One region of the Streptomyces sp. SudanB25_2051 genome, then DNA from elsewhere that is predicted to be linked to it. Evidence: riboswitches for the same ligand, from Rfam matches in the RefSeq annotation. Region 1 holds a riboswitch; the other holds the start of a gene.

Region 1 (7,061 bases):
CCCGTCTCCGGCGAGGTGGAGGCCGTGAGCCCCGACCAGACCCGGGACGTCGACGCCACCGTGCTGACGGAGCCGGCCTTCAGCCCCTTCCGCGAGGAACTGCTGGCCCTGCCCCAGAGTTGGGACGACGTGGTGGAAGTGCTGCGCCGGCAGGGCATCGGTGAGCTGCTGGCCGAGATGCTGCCGCTGCTCTCCGAAGCCGACCTCGGGTCGGAGAACGGTGTGGAAGAGGGGATCGAGGGCCGCCGTTCGGCCCTGCACCGCCGGGCACAGTCCCTGGTCTTCGCCGAGCGCACCGGTCTGGACAGCGGCCTCGGCTTCCTCTCCACGGCCCCGTTGCGGCGCCTGGTGGGAGACAACAGGACGTCCCTCCCGGTCACGGTGGTGGTCGGGGCCAAGGGCTCCGGGAAGACCTTCACCTACGCGAGGATGTGCGCGGCCGGCACATGGAGGAAGTTCGCCGCGGGGGCGGACGAGGAGGTCAGGATCGACGCCCCGGTCGTGCCCGTGCTCGACCCCGGCAACATGGAGTTCTCGAGCGATGGCAGCAGTCCGCAAGGGCTGCGCGACCGCGTCGTGGGCGGACGCGGTGCGGAAGCGCTGGAGATCCGGAAGGTCCTGCTGGACGCACTCCAGGACGAGGCCGACAAGGAGAGCCTGGTCCACTGGCGCCACACCTGGCTGCGGTGCATGGCCATGTCGCTGGCCGGGCCGGCCGCCGGCCTCGAGGACCCTGAGAAAGTGCTGCGCGACCGGGCGCGATCCCAGCAGGCGCTCTTCGTCTTCGACGGCCTGGAGGACCTCTTCCAGGAGCTCGAAGGGGAGGCCAAGAGGGTCGCCCTGCGCGCGCTCTTCACCGAGGTCCCCGATTGGCTGCGCGCCTTCCGGGGCCGGCCGTTCGGTGCGGTGATCTTCGTGCGCAGCGACCTCGTACGCTTCGCCGTGCGTCAGAACCTGGGCCAGTTCCTCGACCGTTACGACCCGTACGCGCTGCGCTGGGACTCCCAGGAGGCGCTGCGCCTCGCGCTGTGGGTCTCGACGACCGCCGGGGCTGTTCCACAGGCCGACGGCGACCTCATGGACTACACCTGGGAACGTCTCGTCCAGGCGCTCGTCCCCGTCTGGGGAGTGAAGATGGGGCGCAAGAATTCACGCGAGGCCCGGTCGGACCGCTGGGTGCCGGCCGCTCTGGGTGACTTCAACGACCAGGTGCAGGCTCGTGACGTCGTCCGGTTCATCCGGGACGCCGCGGAGTCCTCCCAGGGGGATCAGGACTGGCCCGACCGCCTGCTCACCCCGAGCGCCATGCGGCAGGCGCTGGTGAAGGGGAGCCAGGCGAAGCTGGAGGAGCTGCGCCAGGAGAACCCCGTGGTGGGGGAGCTCCTCCTCCGTATGGGGCGACACGCCGACAACGTGGTCATGCCGTTCAACGCCGAGGACGTCGGTCTGGACGCGAACGCGATCGCGAAGCTGGAGGAGGCGGGCGCTCTGGACCGGGATGCCGACGGCCTCTACCGGCTGCCGGAGATCTACCGGCACGCCCTCGGCTTCCGCACGCGGGGACGGGTCCGTGTGATCCGGCCCTGACAGACACGGGCAGAGCGGAGCCGGCGGGAAGCGCGGGGCCCCCGCCGGCCCGTCGGCCCGTCGGCCCGTCGGCCCCGCGTGGTCGGGGCCGGGGCGGTCCGTGGGGTGGCTTGTCAGGCCTCCGGACCGGACCGCAGGGCCTCCAGCTGGTCCAGGAACCAGCGCTGGGGCGGGAGGGCCGTGGCGGCGGCGGCCAGGCGCTTGGTGCGGTCGGCGCGCTCGGGGCCGGGCATCGACAGGGCCTTGTGCAGGGCCTCGGCGGTGGCCGTCACGTCGTACGGGTTGACCGTCACCGCGTCGGCGCCCAACTCCTCGTGCGCGCCCGCCTCCCGCGACAGGACCAGGGCGCACCCCTCGTCGGAGACGACCGGGACCTCCTTGGCGACCAGGTTCATGCCGTCCCGGATGGGGTTGACCAGCGCCACGTCGGCCAGGCGGTACGCGGCGAGCGAGCGGGCGAAGTCGTCCTTCACGTGCAGCAGGACCGGCGTCCAGGTCTCCGTGCCGAACTCGGCGTTGATCTCCTCGGCCACCCGCGACACCTCGGCGGTGTAGCGGCGGTAGACCTCCAGGTCCTGCCGGGACGGGTACGCGAAGGCGATGTGCACGACCCGCTCGCGCCACTCGGGGCGCGCCGTCAGCAGCTCGCGGAAGGCCAGCAGGCCGCGCACGATGTTCTTCGACAGCTCCGTGCGGTCCACGCGGATCACCGTCCTGCGGTCCGCGCCGCCGATCTGCTCCCGCAGCGCCGCCATCCGCTCCTCGACGTCCGGACGCCGCGACCGCTCCCGCAGGAATTCGGCGTCCGCGCCGAGCCCGTGCACACCGATCGCGGTCCCGCCCGTACCGCCCAGCACCCGCTCGCAGCACGCCGCGAACGCGTCCGCCCAGCGGCGCGTCAGGAAGCCCAGCCGGTCCGCGCCGAGCATGCCCCGCAGCAGCTCCTCGGCGATGTCGTCGGGCAGCATGCCGAAGTAGTCCGGCGGCGCCCAGGGCGTGTGCGAGAAGTGGCCGATGCGCAGGTCGGGCCGCAGTTCGCGGAGCATGCCCGGCGCCAGCGCCAGGTGGTAGTCCTGGATCAGGACCGCCGCGCCCGGCGCCGCCTCCGCCGCGAGGGCCTGGGCGAACGCGCGGTTGTACGCGCGGTACGCGTCCCACTCGCGGCGGAACCCGGCGTCGAAGACCGGCTCCAGCGGCGTCTGGTACAGCATGTGGTGGACGAACCACAGCACCGAGTTCGCGACGCCGTTGTACGCGGCGCTGTGCGTGCCGTCGCCGGCCAGCGCGTCGATGTCCAGCATCCGGACGCCCGTCTCACCGACGCCGCGCCGTACGGCTTCGCGGTCGCCGTCGCCGAGCGCCGCGCACACCCACACCGCGCCCGCGTCGGGCCCGATCGCGGAGAGCCCCGACACCAGGCCCCCGCCGCCGCGCCGCGCCTGAAGTCCGCCGTCCTCGTCCAGCGCGTAACTGACCGGACCGCGATTCGATGCCACCAGGATGTCCGAGACCATGAGCCCAACCTAGCCGGTGCGGGAAACGCTCAAACGTGCGGAAATCAAGCCACCCGGCGCTTGTCCAGGTACTCCGCGACCTCCCGCATGGGGGGCCGCTCCTCCGTGTCGACCGGGTGGGTGCGCGGCGTGAAGCCCGCCTCCGTGCGGTCGAACTGCGTCAGCCGGGGCCGGACGAGATGCCCGCGCGACAGCCGCAGCTGCGCCGTCCGGTAGATCGCCGCCGCCATCCGCCCGAGCGCCCGCTCGTCCTGGTGCCGGTGCAGCCGTACGCCCACGTCGACCTGCGCCAGCGCGTCCAGGCCCACCAGGTGCAGCGCGTCCACCAGCAGGCCCAGCTCCACCCCGTACCCCACCGGGAACGGCAGCCGCTCCAGCAGCGTGCGCCGGGCCGCGTACTCCCCGCCCAGCGGCTGCACGAACCCGGCCAGCTGCGGCCAGTGCAGATTGAGCAGCGGCCGCGCCACCAGCTCCGTGACGCGCCCGCCCTGCCCGGCGCCCGCCGAGCCCTCGGACGCCGCGCCGCCGGGGGTGAACGGCCGGTCGTACATCGCCTTCACGAACTGCACGTCCGGCTCGGTGAGCAGCGGCCCGACGATCCCCGTCACGAAGTCCGCGTCGAACTCCCGCAGGTCCGCGTCGACGAAGCACACCACGTCCCCGCCCGTGACCAGCAGCGACCGCCACAGCACCTCGCCCTTGCCGGGCAGGGCCGGTATCCGCGGCAGCACCTCGTCGCGCGCCACCACCCGCGCGCCGACCTCGGCGGCCACCTCGGCCGTCCGGTCCGTGGACCCGGAGTCCAGGACGACCAGCTCGTCCACGAGCGGCACCGCGTCGGACATCAGGTCCCGGCGGATGACCGCGACGATCTCCCCGACCGTCGCCTCCTCGTTCAGCGCGGGCAGGACCACGCTCACGGTCGTGCCGTGGGCCCGTTTCGCGGCGAGCAGCCGGTCGATCGGCCGGTCGGCCACGGACCAGGACCGCCGGTCCAGCCAGCGCTCCACCTCTTCCAGCACGCGCGCCACTCCTCGGTTCGTCGTTGTTACCAGGCGGTATGTGATCCATCTCGCGCTTCGGACGCCTATCTCAGGCGCCCATCGCGTCGGTTACAGTCTTGAACAACGCGCGAGACCACCGCATGCCGGGGTCCCGCGCCGACAACCGCATACCGCTCATCCAGAGGGGCAGAGGGACACGGCCCGATGAAGCCCCGGCAACCCTCCAGTCGGTTCTCGCACACGCACGCGAGGTCCCCCGGCTAGGGAAGGTGCCAAATCCGTCTCACGGCGACACGCGCCAGTGAGAAAGATGAGGAGAAAGGGCCTCGCCTCCCATGGCTGTGCAGACCGCCGCACCCAGCACCACCCCCTCCGCCGCCTCCCCGGTCGACCTCGGTCCCGCCGCCGGACTCTCCTGCCGCGAATGCGGCGAGCGCTTCCCGCTCGGCCCGGTCTTCGCCTGCGAGCAGTGTTTCGGCCCCCTCGAAGTCGCCTACGACCTCCCGGCCGGCGACCCGGAGAAGCTCCGCGCGCTCATCGAGTCCGGCCCCGCCAGCATCTGGCGCTACGCCCCGCTGCTGCCCGTCCCCGCGGACGTCGCGGACAAGCCGAACCTCAACCCCGGCTGGACCCCCCTCGTCAAGGCCGACAACCTCGCCCGCGAACTGGGCGTCACCGGCGGCCTGTACGTCAAGGACGACTCGGGCAACCCCACCCACTCCTTCAAGGACCGCGTGGTCGCCCAGGCCCTGGAGGCCGCCCGCGCCTTCGGCTTCACCACCCTCTCCTGCTCCTCCACCGGCAACCTGGCGGGCGCCGTGGGCGCGGCCGCCGCCCGCGCCGGCTTCCGCTCCTGCGTGTTCATCCCGCACGACCTGGAGCAGGGCAAGGTCGTGATGGCCGCGGTCTACGGCGGCGACCTGGTCGGCATCGAGGGCACGTACGACGACGTCAACCGCTTCTGCTCGGAGCTCATCGGCGACCCGCTCGGCGAGGGCTGGGGCTTCGTCAACGTCAACCTGCGGCCGTACTACGCCGAGGGCTCCAAGACCCTCGCGTACGAGATCTGCGAGCAGCTCGGCTGGCGCCTGCCGGACCAGCTCGTCGTCCCGATCGCGTCCGGCTCCCAGCTCACCAAGATCGACAAGGGTCTCCAGGAGCTGATCAGGCTGGGCCTGGTCGAGGAGAAGCCGTACAAGATCTTCGGCGCGCAGGCAGAGGGCTGCTCCCCGGTGTCGGCCGCGTTCAAGGCGGGCCACGACGTCGTACGCCCCCAGAAGCCGAACACCATCGCCAAGTCGCTCGCCATCGGCAACCCGGCCGACGGCCCCTACGTGCTGGACATCGCCCGCCGCACGGGCGGCGCCGTCGAGGACGTGAACGACGAGCAGGTGGTCGACGCGATCAAGCTGCTGGCCCGCACCGAGGGCATCTTCGCCGAGACGGCCGGCGGGGTGACCGTGGGCGTCACGCGCAAGCTGATCGAGAACGGCCTGCTGGACCCGTCCCTCACCACCGTCGTCCTCAACACCGGCGACGGACTGAAGACCCTCGACGCGGTCGCCCCGACGACCGGTCCCACCGCGACGATCCGCCCGAGCCTGGACGCGTTCCGCGACGCCGGCCTCGCCAACTAAGCCCCAGGGAGACACGCACCATGAGCGTCAACGTCCGCATCCCCACCATCCTCCGCACGTACACGGGCGGCCAGGCCGAGGTCCCCGCGGAGGGCGCGACCCTCGCGGAGGTCATCGAGTCCCTGGAGAAGAACCACCCGGGCATCGCCGCCCGCGTCCTGGACGACCAGGGCCAGCTGCGCCGCTTCGTGAACGTGTACGTCAACGACGACGACGTCCGCTTCGAGCAGGGCCTCGCCACGGCCACGCCGGAGGGCGCGGGCGTCTCGATCATCCCGGCGGTCGCCGGCGGCTGAGGCCGCCCGGCCGGCCGCGCACGACAGCGCCCCCTCTCCCCGCCCACGGCTTCCGGCCGGGCGGGGGAGGGGGCGATTCCGTTCCCGCATTCCCCGGAAAAGTAGGGGGATTGAGCGCGGTAGAGTTGGGGCAGTTCCCCGCCCCGCCTGTGCCGGGCGCATATGAGAATGCGCCGGGTTCCGACAAGAAGTAGCCAAACTGGCGTTGCGCGATGCGTGATTTGCGCCCTTTGTCGGCCCGACTTGCCCGGGATTCAGCCCATTCCAGCCACCATTTCCGTTCACCGGTGCACGGATTTCTCGTCTGATTGACCTGTTGCAGAGGGCAGTTGGGCAGATACATTCAGCCGCGGTCGACGCGTTCCGGCGCACGCCCACCCCTGTCAGTGGGCGAGGTCTGACCCGGGTCCGCGAAGTGCGGTCCTGTGCAAGGGCCAGTAATAGGGGAGTTAGGCATGGCTCAGGGCACCGTCAAGTGGTTCAACGCGGAGAAGGGGTACGGCTTCATCGCGGTCGACGGTGGTGCGGATGTTTTCGTGCACTACAGCGCGATCCAGATGGACGGCTACCGCACCCTTGAGGAGGGCCAGCGGGTCGAGTTCGAGATCTCGCAGGGCCAGAAGGGTCCGCAGGCGGACATGGTCAAGATCGCCGTCTAAGCACGACGCGTTCCGGCCAACGGCATTCCCGAAGGGCTCGCACTCCCCCAGGAGTCGAGCCCTTCGTCCTGCCCGCCGCCCCCCTGCGGGCCGACCCCCATCCATGTGGGCCAGCCCCCTGCGGTGCCCCTGCTGCGCCCACCCGTTGTGGGCAGTCATTCCTCCCCCAAGGACTTCGTCCAGGGGGTACCCCCAGGGGCGATGGGGGTCCCCCCTGCTCGAGCGAAGCCGAGAGCTTGGGGGAGGGTGGGCACAACGGGGTGCCCCGCCCGGGAGGGTGCCCCCTTGTGCGGTGCGCGCGGGAAGGGGCACCCGCCGGGTCCGCTGTGCCCACCCGTTCCGCCCCGGGCGGAACGCATGCCCA
Region 2 (7,061 bases), 1.4 Mb from region 1:
CGTCGGCACGGGCGGGGACGGCGCGAAGACCGTCAACATCTCCACCATGTCGGCCGTCGTCGTGGCCGGTACGGGCGCGAAGGTGGTCAAGCACGGCAACCGCGCCGCCTCCTCCGCGTCGGGAGCATCCGACGTCCTGGAGAAGCTCGGCGTCAATCTGGAGCTGAGCCCGGAGCGGGTCGCCGAGGTGGCGGAGGAGGCGGGCATCACCTTCTGCTTCGCCGTCAAGTTCCACCCCGCGCTGCGGCATGTCGCCGCGGCCCGCAAGGAGCTGGGCATCCGGACGACGTTCAACTTCCTCGGCCCGCTCACCAATCCGGCGCGGGTGCGCGCCCAGGCGACGGGCGTCGCCGACGCGCGGATGGCCCCCATCCTGGCGGGCGTGCTCGCCGAGCGCGGCTCGTCGGCGCTGGTGTTCCGGGGCGACGACGGCCTGGACGAGCTGACCACGACGTCCGGGTCCCGGGTGTGGGTCGTACGGGACGGGGCCGTGCGCGAGGAGGCCTTCCACCCGCGGGACGTGGGCCTCGACGTGGTGCCGGTGGAGGCCCTGCGCGGCGCCGACGCCTCGTACAACGCCGATGTGGCGCGCCGACTGCTGGCCGGGGAGACCGGGCCGGTGCGGGACGCGGTGCTGCTGAACTCCGCGGCGGCGCTGGTGGCGCTGGACCCGGTGGACGCGCCGCTGGCCGAGCAGTTGCGGGCCGGGATGGCGAAGGCCGCCGAGTCCATCGACTCGGGCGCGGCCCGCGAGGTCCTGGAGCGCTGGGTGCGGGCCAGCAACAGCTGAACCCCCGTGTGCCTGTGGCGCCGCGTCCGTGAGGGGCGCGGCGCCACAGGCGTACGAGGGGGGCGCGGCGGGTTCGGTGGGCGCCCGGCGCGCGGGGTCTGTCCGCCATCCGGACGTCCGTCTTGCGGCGCGACCGGGGGTGTGTGGCAGGATGCTCGGCAAGGTCATGAGTGACAGCGACTACGGCCCCGGCCCGCTGTCCGGCAACCCTCCGTCCGTGGCGGGGTGCCCCGGGTGAAGACCAGGCCGCGGGCAGCGAGGTCCGCGGCAAGCGCGGACCCCTGCACACCCTGGGGTCCTGGTCCCGAGGGAGCAGTCACGTGAGCAAGCGAATGCGCTAGGGCTTCTCGGCCCCTTCTTCCCCCTCCTCCGCGCGGGCTTCGTCAGCGCCGCGCGTCGAGGCAACTCCCGTGTGCGGTACGGCCGTCGAGCCGTCCCCGCGGGACGTCACCCCCATTCGCCCTGTCCTCGCCGGGAGAGTCCGCCATGTCCGCGTACCCGAACACCGCCACCGCCCCCGTCTCCGCCGCCGTCTCCACCGCCCCCGTCTCCGCCGCTCCCGCCTCCGACGCCGAGTCGCGCGCCGCCGGCCCGTCGCTGCCGCTGCCCGTCCTGGGACGGGACGTCACCGTGCCGCTCGTCACCGGCGGGGAGGTCGCCTACGCCGCGCTGGACTACGCGGCCAGCGCCCCGGCGCTCCAGCGCGTGTGGGACGACGTCGCCGCGTACGCCCCGTACTACGGGAGCGTGCACCGGGGCGCCGGCTACCTCTCGCAGCTGTCCACCGACCTGTTCGAGAACAGCCGCCGCACGGTCGCGGAGTTCCTCGGCTGCCGCGCCGGTGACGAGGTGGTGTTCACCCGCTCGACGACCGACTCGCTGAACCTGCTGGCCCACGCCCTGCCCGAGGGGTGCGAGGTGTTCGTCTTCGAAACCGAGCACCACGCGTCGCTGCTGCCCTGGCGGAACGCCCGCGTGACGTATCTGGACGCGCCGCGCACGCCCGGGCGGGCGGTGGAGACGCTGGAGCGGGCCCTCGCCGACCGGGAGCCCTACGGGCCGGCGCTGGTCTGTGTGACGGGTGCGTCGAACGTGACCGGCGAGCTGTGGCCCGTACGGGAGCTGGCGGCGGCCGCGCACGCGCACGGGGCGCGGATCGTGCTCGACGCGGCCCAGTTGGCGCCGCACCACCCGGTGGACGTGGCGGATCTGGACGTGGACTGGGTGGCCTTCTCCGGGCACAAGCTGTACGCCCCGTTCGGGGCCGGGGTGCTGGCGGGGCGCGCGGACTGGCTGCGGGAGGCGGAGCCGTACCTCGCGGGCGGCGGGGCGTCGCGGACGGTGTCCCGGCGGGCCGACGGCGGGGTGGACGTCGCCTGGCACACGACGGCCGCCCGGCACGAGGCCGGCTCGCCGAACGTGATCGGCGCGTACGCCGTCGCGTCGGCGTGCCGGGCGCTCGTGGAGGCCGGGTTCGACGCGCTGGTGGCCCGTGAGCGGGAGCTGATCGCGCGGGTGCGCCGGGGGCTGGCGGAGGTGCCGCAGGTGCGGGTGCTGTCGCTGTTCGGCGACGACGCGCCGCGCGTCGGCGTGCTGTCCTTCGTCGTGGACGGCTGGAACAGCTCGCACTTCGCGGCGGCGCTCTCCGCCGAGTACGGCATCGGGGTCCGCGACGGGCTGTTCTGCGCCCATCCGCTGGTGCGGACCCTGCTGGGCGGCTCGGAGCGGGAGCCCGGGGAGTGCGGGGCGCCGGAGGGCGGGCCGGGGGAGAGGTCGCTGAACGCCATCCGGGTCAGCTTCGGCGCGGGGACCCCGGACGAGCACGTGGACCGCTTCGTGCGGGCCGTGCGGGAGCTGGTCGCGGACGGCGCCCGGTGGAGCTACCGCACCGAGGACGGGCGCTGCGTGCCGGACCGCGGCTGAGGCGCGCGGCCCGCGCCGGAGCGTTCCGTGGCCGATTCCGCCTCACCCGTTCGGGTGAATTGGGGGCGGCGTCGGCCACGGGCCGGGACCCCGCGGGCGGGGCCCGGCGCGGTCAGGTGTCGAGGCCGATCGCGAAGGCGGCCTCGAGGTCGTGCTGCGAGTACGTGCGGAACGCGACGTGCGTGTCCGTGGCGACGACGCCGGGGATCTTGCTGATGTGGCCGGGGATGACGTCCGCCAGGTTCTCGTGCTTCGGCACGCGGACCATGGCCACCAGGTCGTAGGTCCCGGTCACCGAGAAGACCTCGCTGACGTTGTCGAGCGCGGCGATGGCCTCCGCGATCTCCGGAATGCGGTCCACGCTGGTCTTGATGAGCACGATCGCGGTGATCACGGCTGTCCCTCTCCCTCGGTGGCCGCTGCTGGGGCCTTCACTCTAATGCCCCGGTAGCGGGCCCACGCGTACAGGAACCCCAGCGCGAAGCCGATCAGGTGCGCCAGGTAGGCGACACCGGGCCCGCTGCCCGCCCCGCGCGCCGCCAGCCACTGCAGGACGAACCAGAAGACCAGCACGATCCAGGCGGGGAAGCGCAGCGGCAGGAAGAAGAGGAACGGGAAGAGGCTGGTCACCCGCGCCCTCGGGAACAGGTACAGGAAGGCGCCCAGCACCGCCGAGACCGCGCCCGACGCGCCGACCAGGGTCTGCTCGCTGCCCGCGTGCGCCAGCGCGTACCCGGCCAGCGCGAGGGCGCCGCTCACCACGTAGAACACCCCGAAGCGGACGTGCCCCATGCGCTCCTCGGCCATCGTGCCGAAGACGAAGAGGAACAGCATGTTCCCCAGCAGGTGCAGCCAGTTGCCGTGCACGAACAGGGCGCTGAACGGGGTGAGCAGCGCCTCGGCGGAGCCGCTCAGCAGATCCGCCGGGATCACGCCCCAGCGCTGGAAGTACGTGCTCTGCGCGGCGACCAGGGCCTCCCCGGTGCCGTACGACCTCGCCAGGCCCGAGGCGGGGCCGAGGACGAAGACCAGCGCGCACACCCCGATGACGCCGTACGTCACCGAGGGCCCGGTGACCGCACGCCGCGACGCTCCACGCCAATCGATCACGCACAGATCATGACGTAAAGGGCATGAGCCGGACAGGGTGCCTCGCCGGGGCCGGGTGTAGCCTCGCCCGGTCTCCCCTCCCGTCCGCGACCGCGGAACCGGGGAGGCCGTAGGGTTACGGGCGTGCCCGGGTGCCTCCCGGGGCACCCGCAGTCCGACGGCGCACCGCGGGTCGAAGAGAGTCGAACGATCCGGACATGACAAGGACGGCACCATGACGACGGTTCCCCAGCCGACCGCCGACACCCGCTGGCGCTGCACGCTCTGCGGCAATCTGACGCGCTTCGACGTGACGCGCTCGTCGAAGGTCGTCGAGTACGTCCATCTGGACCTGGCCGGCGAGCCCACGGTGGAGGAGCGCGAGGTGGTCAGTGAGACCATCGAGTCGGTCCGCTGCCGCTGGTGCAACGCGGTGGACCGGGTCGAGCTGGTGGACAGGCCGGGCGCCGGCTCCTGAGCGCGCGCCCGGTGACGGGACGCGCGGCAGAGTGAGAACGACGGGTAGTGGGGTGACGGATCGTGGCGCAGCCGGCAAGCGGCGATGAGTCGGCCGGTGCGGCAGGTGACGCCGCCGAGGCGCTCGACCGCCCGCTGCCCGAGGCGGTACGGCGCCGGGTCGTCGCACTGGTCGCCGAGGCGTTCGGCGGCCTGACGGTCACCGAGCTGCCGGCCCAGCTGCGGCAGTACGCCCGCTTCACCCCCTCCCGCCGCGCCCGTTTCGCGGGCAACGCGATGGCCGCCGCCCTGGAGACCGACGCGCTGTTCCGGCAGCGCATCGGCGACCGGCTGCGCACCGGCCAGCCCGAGCTGGCCGCCGCCGTCGAGTCCGGCGCCCCGCCCGCCGCCGCCGACCCGGTGGACGTGGCCGCCGCCGCGTACGTGCTGCGCCCCACGGGCTGGGTCAAGCTGGTCGCCGCGGCCGGCGAGGAGGTGCAGCGCGCGGACGCCGAGCGCGCCGACGAGGCGGGCCGGCGGGAGCTGGAGCGGCTGCGCGAGGAGCTGGCGGAGGCCCGCGCCCACACCCGCGCCGAGACCGAGCGGCTGCGCGCCGACCTGGAGGCGGCCCGCAAGGAGGCCGAATCGCTGCAGCGCAAGCTCCGCAGCGCGCAGAGCGACGTCAAGCGCGGCGAGGCCGCCCTGCGGCGCGTCCAGGCGGAGATCGACGCCGTCAAGGCGGACGCCGCAGCCCGCGTGTCGGCCGCCGAGAGCGAGACCCGCCGCCTCAAGACCCGGCTCGGGGAGACCGAGGCCGCCCTGGAGGCCAGCCGCCGCGCCGCGCGCGAGGGCCGCTCGGTGGAGGACGTACGGCTGCGGCTGCTGCTGGACACGGTCCTGGAGGCCGCCCAGGGGCTGCGCCGGGAGCTGGCGCTGCCGCCCGTCTCCGTGCGGCCCGCCGACTCGGTGGACGCGGTGGAGCCCGGCCGGATGTCGCCGAAGGACGTCGCGGCCCGCGCGCTGTCCGAGACCGACCCGGCCCTCCTCGACCAGCTGCTCGCGCTGCCGCAGGCCCATCTCGTCGTGGACGGCTACAACGTCACCAAGGCCGGCTATCCGACGATGCCGCTGGAGAAGCAGCGGCTGCGGCTGCTGGGCGGCCTTTCCGCGCTCGCCGCCCGCACCGGAGCGGAGGTCACCTGCGTCTTCGACGGCGCCGAACTGGCCGCGCCGGTGCTGCTCGCCCCGCCGCGCGGGGTGCGGGTGCTGTTCTCCAAGCCGGGCGTCACCGCCGACGAGCTGATCCGGCAGCTGGTGCGCGCCGAGCCCGCCGGGCGGCCGGTCGTCGTGGTGTCCAGCGACCGCGAGGTGGCCGACGGGGTCGCCAGGTCCGGCGCCCGCCCCGTCGCGTCCGTGATGCTGCTGAAGCGGCTTTCGCGGCTCTCGTAACTCCTGGGCGCGATGCCCGATTTGAGGAAGCGTCCGGGGAACGTACCGTCAACCCCTCATGACCCAGGGTGGGGCCGGAGCAAGGAATGCGCCCGGTGAGCGAGATTTTTCTCATGAGGATTTGAACTGATCACAATGTGGTCACTAGGGTCAGGGCTCGAACCTTCGCGCGGTTGGTCGCCCATCCGGGGCGACAGCGAAGGAACCGCCTGAACCGTGCAGTTCGGACGTGGATCACGGGGAGCGTCCGGACGCCAGCGCGCCCGGGGCAGTTGACCGTCGACCCGGCAGGCGGCTCGAAGAGGAAGAAGGAGCTCGCCTCCGTGGCGTCCCACCGTCGACCCAAGCAGCCGAGCCGCGCCCGCGTGACCGTGCTCACCGCGACCGCCGCCGCGGCCGTCGCCCTCACCTCCCAGACCGCTTCGGCCACGCCGCAGCCCACCAAGGACCAGGTCAAGGAGAAGGTCGACAAGCTGCACCACGAGGCCGAGGCGGCCACGGAGCAGTTCAACCTCGCCGACGAGCGCCGCGAGAAGCTCCAGCAGGAGGTCACCGCCCTCCAGGACCAGGTCGCCCGCGGCCAGGAGGAGCTCAACACCCTGCGCGACAGCATCGGTTCGGTCGCCAGCGCCCAGTACCGCAACGGCGGCATGGACCCCTCGCTCCAGCTGTTCCTCTCCTCCAACCCGGACGACTACCTCGACAAGGCGTCCGCCGTCGACCAGCTGTCCGCCAAGCAGGCCGAGACGCTGCGCACCATCCAGGCCAAGCAGCGCACGCTCGCCCAGCAGCGCGCCGAGGCCACCGCGAAGCTCGCCGACCTGGAGGACGTCCGCAAGTCGCTCGGCGAGAAGAAGAAGAAGTTCCAGACCAAGCTCGCCGAGGCCCAGAAGCTCCTCAACACGCTCACCGCCGAGGAGCGGCGGAAGATGCAGGAGGAGGAGCAGCGCGCCAGCCGCGACGCGAGCGAGCGCGTCGAGCTCGGCAACGAGGTCCCCGCCTCCCAGCGCGGCGCCGCCGCCCTCAACGCCGCCGCCACGCAGATCGGCAAGCCGTACGTCTCCGGCGCCGAGGGCCCCAACTCCTACGACTGCTCCGGCCTCACGCAGTGGGCCTACCGCCAGGCCGGCGTCAGCATCTCCCGCACCACCTACACCCAGCAGAACGACGGTGTGAAGATCGGCCGCAGCCAGCTCAAGCCGGGCGACCTCGTCTTCTTCAACAACCTCGCCCACGTCGGCCTCTACGCCGGCAACAACACCGTCCTGCACGCCCCCAAGCCGGGCGCCTCGGTGCGCTACGAGTCGATGAACTACCTGGGCTCGTTCCAGTTCGGCGTCCGCATCTGACACAG

What was found. A riboswitch is a leader RNA that binds a small molecule or an ion and turns the genes downstream of it on or off. The one in region 1 is predicted to bind S-adenosylmethionine.
Region 2: another riboswitch for S-adenosylmethionine. It lies ahead of ACSUPT_RS07010 (aminotransferase class V-fold PLP-dependent enzyme); the one in region 1 lies ahead of thrC (threonine synthase).

What each region holds. Positions count from the first base shown of each region.
Region 1 is NZ_OZ186787.1:2,952,592-2,959,652, reverse strand. Features, by position in the region: gene ACSUPT_RS13040 (KGGVGR-motif variant AAA ATPase) at 1-1,587, shown strand, start outside; gene ACSUPT_RS13035 (trehalose-6-phosphate synthase) at 1,701-3,101, opposite strand; gene ACSUPT_RS13030 (glucosyl-3-phosphoglycerate synthase) at 3,146-4,123, opposite strand; SAM riboswitch class I at 4,277-4,422, shown strand; gene thrC (threonine synthase) at 4,441-5,742, shown strand; gene ACSUPT_RS13020 (ubiquitin-like small modifier protein 1) at 5,763-6,038, shown strand; gene ACSUPT_RS13015 (cold-shock protein) at 6,494-6,697, shown strand.
Region 2 is NZ_OZ186787.1:1,579,794-1,586,854, reverse strand. Features, by position in the region: gene trpD (anthranilate phosphoribosyltransferase) at 1-790, shown strand, start outside; SAM riboswitch class IV at 953-1,070, shown strand; gene ACSUPT_RS07010 (aminotransferase class V-fold PLP-dependent enzyme) at 1,277-2,713, shown strand; gene ACSUPT_RS07005 (Lrp/AsnC family transcriptional regulator) at 2,826-3,107, opposite strand; gene ACSUPT_RS07000 (rhomboid family intramembrane serine protease) at 3,104-3,823, opposite strand; gene ACSUPT_RS06995 (hypothetical protein) at 4,038-4,280, shown strand; gene ACSUPT_RS06990 (NYN domain-containing protein) at 4,343-5,707, shown strand; gene ACSUPT_RS06985 (C40 family peptidase) at 6,031-7,056, shown strand.